2 regions of the Caulobacter sp. CCNWLW153 genome follow, and region 1 is predicted to be linked to the other one. Evidence: riboswitches for the same ligand, from Rfam matches in the RefSeq annotation. Region 1 holds a riboswitch; the other holds the start of a gene.
What was found. A riboswitch is a leader RNA that binds a small molecule or an ion and turns the genes downstream of it on or off. The one in region 1 is predicted to bind glycine.
Positions count from the first base shown of each region.

Region 1 (3,378 bases):
ACGAACAGCTCGTCGATCGAGCCCGCGCCGATCACGCCGAGCATGTCGGCGCGGTCTTCGGGGGTCAGGGGGAGGTAGCGCATCAATCAGGTCCTTCTCCCTTCCCCCTTGATGGGGGAAGGGGCGGGGATGGGGGTGTCTCCAGAGCGTGGCAGCCGAAAGTGTCAGCGGTTTCGGCGTCCGCCACGCTCCAAGTCTAGAGTCGGTGGGGTCACCCCCAACCCTGCCCTTCCCCCATCAAGGGGGAAGGGTTCTTCCTTAAAGCGTCGCCAGGAACGCCTCGTAGGCGTCGCGGTCCATCAGGGCGTCGACCTCGGCCGGGTTGGACAGCTTCAGCTTGGCGAACCAGCCGCCGCTTTCCGGCAGGGCGTTGACGGTCTCGGGCGCATCGCCCAGCTCGGCGTTGGCCTCGACCACTTCGCCCGACACCGGGGCGTAGACGTCCGAGGCGGCCTTGACGCTCTCGACGACGGCCAGGCCTTCGCCTTGAGCCACGGTCTTGCCGACTTCCGGAACTTCGACGAACACCACGTCGCCCAGCTGCTCGGCGGCGTAGGCGGTGATGCCGACGGTGGCGATGTCGCCTTCGACGGCGACCCATTCATGGTCCTTGGTGAAGCGCATGGTCTGGCCCTGGATCTAGAGTTTGCGGACGTAACGGGTGGGAACGAACGGGGAGGCGACGACCTCTGCGGCCGCCGGCTTGCCCCGGACGATGACTTTCAGCGTGGACCCGATCACCGCGTGGGCCGGGGGCACGAAACCGATGGCGATGGCGCCGCCGAAGCTGGGACCAAAGCCGCCGCTGGTGACCTTGCCGATGACGTTTCCGTCGGCGTCGGCGATCTCGGCGCCTTCGCGGGCCGGGGCGCCTTCCAGCACCTTCAGGTTCACGCGGACGCGGGCCAAGTCGCCGGCCAGCTCCTTGGCGATCCGTTCGGCCCCGAGGAAGTCGCCGGCCTCGCGGCGGCTCTTGCCGACGGCGAAGTTCAGGCCGGCCTCGATCGGCGAGACGGTCTCGTCCAGGTCGTGGCCGTAGAGCGGCAGGCCCGCTTCCAGGCGCAGGCTGTCGCGGGCGCCCAGGCCGATCGGCTTGACGCGCTCGTCTTCCAGCAGGGTGTTCCAGATGCGGGCGGCGGCGTCGGCGGGCACGGAAATTTCGTAGCCGTCCTCGCCGGTGTAGCCCGAGCGCGAGATGATCGCATCGACGCCGAAGGCGGTCAGGGCCTTGGCGTCCATGAACACCATCTGCGCGGCTTCCGGCACGTGGGCGGCCAGCACGGCGGCGGCTTCAGGGCCCTGCAGCGCCAGCAGCGCGCGGTCTTCCAGGCGCTCCACCGTGGCCTCGCCGGCCAGCGCCTCGGCGATGATCTTGTAGTCGTTGTCCTTGCAGGCGCCGTTGACCACGACGAACAGGCCGTCGTCGTCGGGGCGGGCGGTCATCAGGTCATCGATGACGCCGCCTTCGGCGTTCAGCAGCACGCCGTAGCGCTGCTTGCCGGCCTTCAGGCCCTGATAGTCGGCCGAGACCACCTTCTCGAAGCTCTTGGCCGGGTTCTCGCCCCGGATGCGCGCCTGGCCCATGTGCGAGACGTCGAACAGACCCGCATGCTCGCGGGTCCACAGGTGCTCCTTCAGCACGCCGTCCTTGTATTGGACGGGCATGGAATAGCCCGCGAACGGGACCATGCGGGCGCCGGCCGCCACGTGGGCGTCGAACAGCGGGGTCTTCTTGAGATCGTCGGTGGACACGCGGCGGGGCTCCGAAACGGGGTCGGCGACGGTTCCGGCTTCCGCCGGTTGGTCGCGCCCCCGCTGTCCCTTTGGCCTGAGAGATTCCGGCCTCTGCTTGAGAGTGGCCTTGCTCCTTCGGCGAGCCGCCCTTTCGAGCGGCTTCTTTCCAGCGTTCCTAAACCCGCGCGGTCCTTTTGCCTGAGCGTTTCCGGGGCGGTTGCGCCTTCGGCCTCGGGACACGAATCCCGACGTCTCCCGCGAGGGTCAGGGGCTCAATGAGCGACGGTCGGCGGCGAGTCAAGCGCGGCGGAGTCGTCCGCCGGATCCCTCTCCCCTTGTGGGAGAGGGTGGCCCGCGCGGCGGGTCGGGTGAGGGGTCTCTCAGACGTTGGCGGAGAGGGCTTTAGACCCCTCATCCGTCGGCCTTCGGCCGCCACCTTCCGCAAGGGGAGAAGGGAGCTCAGCCCTTCTTCACCGCGCCGCCCTGGCCCACGAAGCCCAGCACCAGGAACTGTAGTGTCGCGCCCATGGCCACGCCCAGCAGGGTGACGCCCAGCCAGGCGGCCGGTCCGGCCGTCGGGCCCATGCCCGAGCTCGCCGTCCACAGATAGACGCCCCAGACGATGATCGCGCCGGCCGCGGGGCCGATGAAGGCCAGGTTGGCCTTGCCGCCCAGCCGGCGGCGGCCGATGAGCACCAGGACGGCGCAGCCGACGATCTGCACCAGCGGGCCCGCCAGGTTCAGCGGAAAGCCGGCCTTGTCGGGCAGGGCCGAGGTGCACAGCATGGTCAGCACGACGGCCAGGCAGCCGATCGTCCAGTAGCGGCGAACGCCGATGGGGCCTTCTTTCACGCCTGATATCTTAGGCGTGCGGCATGGCCGCGCGCACCTGGGCGCGCAGCACGTCGATGGGGGCCAGGCCCGCGTCGGTCTTGAAGTGCCAGTAGGTCCAGCCGTTGCAGGCCGGGGCCGACTGCACCATGGCGCCGATCTTGTGGATCGAGCCGGTCAGGTCGCCGACCGCGATCGAGCCGTCGGGGCGCACCTTGGCCGCGTGGGCGCCCTTGGCGCAGTAGAGCGTGTCGCCCGGATGCAGCAGGCCGGCCTCGACGATCGTGCCGAACGGCACGCGCGGCTCGGCGCGCTTGGAGCCCATGACCTCGAGGTCCTGCGGGGCGATCGGCGTCACCTGGGCGATGCGGGTCCTGGCGTGCTCGATATATTCGGCCTCGCGCTCGATGCCGACGAACTTGCGGCCCAGGCGCTTGGCGGCGGCGCCGGTGGTGCCCACGCCGAAGAACGGATCCAGGATCACGTCGCCCGGCTTGGTGGTCGACAGGATCACCCGGTAGAGCAGGGCCTCGGGCTTCTGGGTCGGGTGGGCCTTCTGGCCGTCGGCGCCCTTGATGCGCTCCTCGCCGGTGCACAGCGGGATGGTCCAGTCCGAGCGCATCTGCACCTCGTCATTGGCCATCTTCAGGGCGTCGTAGTTGAAGGTGTAGCGCTTGGCGTTCTGGCTCTTGGAGGCCCAGATCAGGGTCTCGTGGGCGTTGGCGAAGCGGGTGCCCTTGAAGTTGGGCATCGGGTTGGTCTTGCGCCAGATGACGTCGTTGAGGATCCAGAAGCCCAGGTCCTGCACCGCCA
Region 1 covers NZ_JBAKFV010000015.1:37,809-41,186, reverse strand. The annotation lists gene gcvPA (aminomethyl-transferring glycine dehydrogenase subunit GcvPA) at 1-83, opposite strand, end outside; gene gcvH (glycine cleavage system protein GcvH) at 259-624, opposite strand; gene gcvT (glycine cleavage system aminomethyltransferase GcvT) at 640-1,752, opposite strand; glycine riboswitch at 1,911-2,002, opposite strand; gene V6S85_RS20990 (hypothetical protein) at 2,194-2,586, opposite strand; gene V6S85_RS20985 (site-specific DNA-methyltransferase) at 2,597-3,378, opposite strand, start outside.

Region 2 (3,378 bases), on a different contig from region 1:
GACCATCCGACGCCGATTGACAGTCGAGGTCAAGAGACGCCGGGCGCTGGGCCTGATCGGCGCGGCAGGGCTGGCCGCGCTGGCGACCGGGTGCGCGCCGCGCGTCGAAGGCCAGGCGACCAGCGGCTGGGACGTCATGGGCGCGCAGCGCGAGGGCGAGGTCGTCGTCTATGTAAACACCGGCGTCTACGGTCCGGTGGCGGAGGGGTTCCGCAAGCGTTTTCCCAAGATCAAGCTGACCATGGTCGAGGTCGCCGCCCGCCCGCTGCAGGCGCGGGTGATGGCCGAGACCGACAGCGGCGCACCGGTCGCCGACGTGGCCTGGAGCTCGTCGATGGACATCCAGGTCAAGCTGATCAACGACGGCTACGCCCAGACCTACCGCAGCCCCGAGGCCCGTCACCTGCCGGCCTGGGCGGTATGGCGCGACCAGGGTTTCGGGGTCACCGCCGAGCCGATCGTCTTCGCCTACAACAAGCGCCTGCTGAAGGAAGAGGACGTGCCGCGCAGCCACGCGGCGCTGCTGGCGGCCCTGCGCGACGACCCGGCCCGCTGGCGCGGGAAGGTGGCGATGTACGATCCCGAAAAGAGCGGGGTCGGCTTTCTCTACCTGTCCAGCGACACCCTGGTCTATCCGGACGCCTGGGCGCTTTACGACGCCCTGGCGGCTTCCGATCCTGGCCTCTACGTGCCGGGCGCGCCGATCCTGGCCAGCGTCACCTCGGGCAAGCACCTGCTGGCCTACGACATGAACCGCTCCTACGCCGACTGGTGGGCGCGAGGGCAGGGGCCGGACATCGGCTATGTCGTGCCCAGCGACTACTATCTGTCGATCGCGCGGGTGGCGTTCATCACCCGCGCCGCGCCGCACCCCAAGGCCGCGCGACTGTTCCTCGATTACCTGATGTCGGAGGAGGGCCAGCGGCGTCTGGCGCAGGCGCGGCTGACGCCGATCCGCGAGGGGCTGGGCGCTGCCCCGCCGCCGGGCGGGCGGCCGATCCGGGTCGGGCCGGCCCTGCTGGCCAATTTCGACCAGGGACGGCGGGCGGACATGCTGGCGCGCTGGCGTCGCGCCCGGGGTAATCGAGACTGATTGCTCTCGTTTTGGGCAATATGTGATCTTTATTTGTGCAAATCGGCCCGCTGGGCCGAGCGCCAGCCCATTTTTGCGCCGTGCGCCCGCGCCGCGAAGCTGTCACCGACCTGTCACGCGCCCCCGATCGGCTGAAACCGACGCGCGATGGCGGAACCCCCAGGGTTGATCGCCAGGAAGAACGTGCCCGCGCACCGGCCGGCACGCGAGGAAAACATGCCGTCTCCTCTGGTTTTGCCGACATCGGAACGCCCGGCCTAACTGATCCTGCTCTTGCGGAAGAGATCAGGTTCTACCCGACGCCGAAGGCGCAACCGCCCCGGAAACGCTCAGGCAAAAGGACCGCGGAGCACAAGGACGCTGGAAAGCAGGCGCGCCTCCCAGAGGAGCGTCTCGCCGAAGGAGCAAGGGCGCGGTCGCGTTCCGAATCTCTCAGGCCAACAGGACAGCGGGGGCAGAGGAACGCCTTGCGATCTGGCGGGCGGCGCATCGTGCGCCGGTGGCGGATCGCGGCTCCTGGATCGTCCAGTTCATGGGCGTTCGGGGCGGGGGCGACTGTCGACTGCATGTTTGAGAGGGGATCTCACTTGGCATTTTCACGTCACTCCCGCCGCGCCCTGCTGATCGGCGCCAGCATCCTGCCCGCGGCGCTCGCCCTGCACGGCGCCGCCCTGGCCCAGACCTCGGGCGACAAGGCCGACGACAGCGTCGGCGAGATCGTCGTCACCGCCTCGCGCATCGACCGCGCCGGCTTCCAGGCCCCGACCCCGACCGTGCGGGTCACCGACGCCGACCTCGCCGTCGGCGCGCGTCCGAACATCGCCGCGGCCCTGAACGACCTGCCGCAGTTCCGCGCCACCACCTCGGCCCAGACCACCGGCACCAACACCGGCGCCGGCAACGCGCCGCTCGACCTGCGTGGCCTGGGCATCAGCCGCACCCTGGTGCTGATCGACGGCCGCCGCTTCTCGGGCGAGAACGACCTGAACGTGGTGCCCAGCGTCCTGGTGAAAGGCGTCGACGTCGTCACCGGCGGCGCCTCGGCCGCCTGGGGCTCGGGCGCCGTGGCCGGCGTGGCCAACATCATGATCGACCGCAACTTCACCGGCGGGAAGCTGGGCGTCGAGGGCGGGATCTCGTCCTATGACGACGCCGAGCAGGTGCGCGTCGAAGGCGCCTGGGGCACCGGCTTCGCCGACGGCCGCGGCCACTTCGTCATCGGCGGCGAGTTCCTCAACAACGAAGGCGTCGTTCCCAAGAACAGCCGTCCGAACATCGGCCGCTGGGCCACCGTTCCCAACGGCGACGGCCGCTACAAGCTGGCGCCCGACGTCGGCTTCTCGAACGCGGCCTATGGCGGCCTGATCATGTCGGGCGTGCTGAAGGGCAAGGCCTTCAACCCCGACGGCAGCCTGCGCGACTTCGACTACGGCGCGGTCAGCGGCGCCAACTCGATCGGCGGGGAAGGCCCCTCGAACGACGACCTGTCGCCGCTGGTCACGCCCCAGCGCCGCTACGCCACCATGGCCAGCGTCACCTACGACCTGACCGACAGCGTCAAGCTGACCGCCGAGCTGCGCCACTCGCGGATGTGGAACGACTACGTCTGGTTCGGCGACCACAACCGCGGCAACCTGACGATCAAGGCCGACAACGCCTTCCTGCCGACCGCCGTGCGCACTGCCTTGGCCAATGCCGGCGAGACCCAGTTCACCATGGGCCGCTTCAACAGCGACCTGTCGTACTCGACCATCGACTTCGAGCGCGTGGCGACCCAAGGCACGATCGCCCTGGACGGCGCGTTCGGCGACGGCTGGCGCTGGAGCGCCTACTACAGCCACGGGGAGAACGAGAACAACATCGACACCCCCGGGTTCCTGCTGACCCAGAACTACGCCAACGCCGTGGACTCGGTGATCAGCCCGACCACCGGCCAGGCTGTCTGCCGCGTCGCCCTGACCGACCCGACCAGCAACTGCGTGCCGATCAACCTGTTCGGCGAAGGCGCGCCGTCGGCCGAAGCCATTGCCTATGTCACCGGCACGCCCAGCATGCGCGAGACCAGCAAGATCGACGTCGGCGGCTTCAGCCTGCGCGGCGAGCCCTTCGAACTGCCGGCCGGTCCCGTCTCGATCGCCGTCGGCGGCGAGGCCCGCAAGGAGTCGGTCGACCGCTCGGTCGGCGCGCTCGACACGGCCAAGGCCTTCACCTCGTTCAGCTTCTCGGCCATGTCGGGCAGCTTCACGGTCAAGGAAGCCTTCGCCGAAGTGCTGGTGCCCGTCATC
Region 2 covers NZ_JBAKFV010000008.1:33,096-36,473, forward strand. The annotation lists gene V6S85_RS13725 (ABC transporter substrate-binding protein) at 17-1,093, shown strand; glycine riboswitch at 1,360-1,448, shown strand; glycine riboswitch at 1,452-1,544, shown strand; gene V6S85_RS13730 (TonB-dependent receptor domain-containing protein) at 1,681-3,378, shown strand, end outside.
Region 2: linked by a shared signal. The riboswitch ahead of V6S85_RS13730 (TonB-dependent receptor domain-containing protein) and the one ahead of gcvT (glycine cleavage system aminomethyltransferase GcvT) in region 1 are both predicted to bind glycine.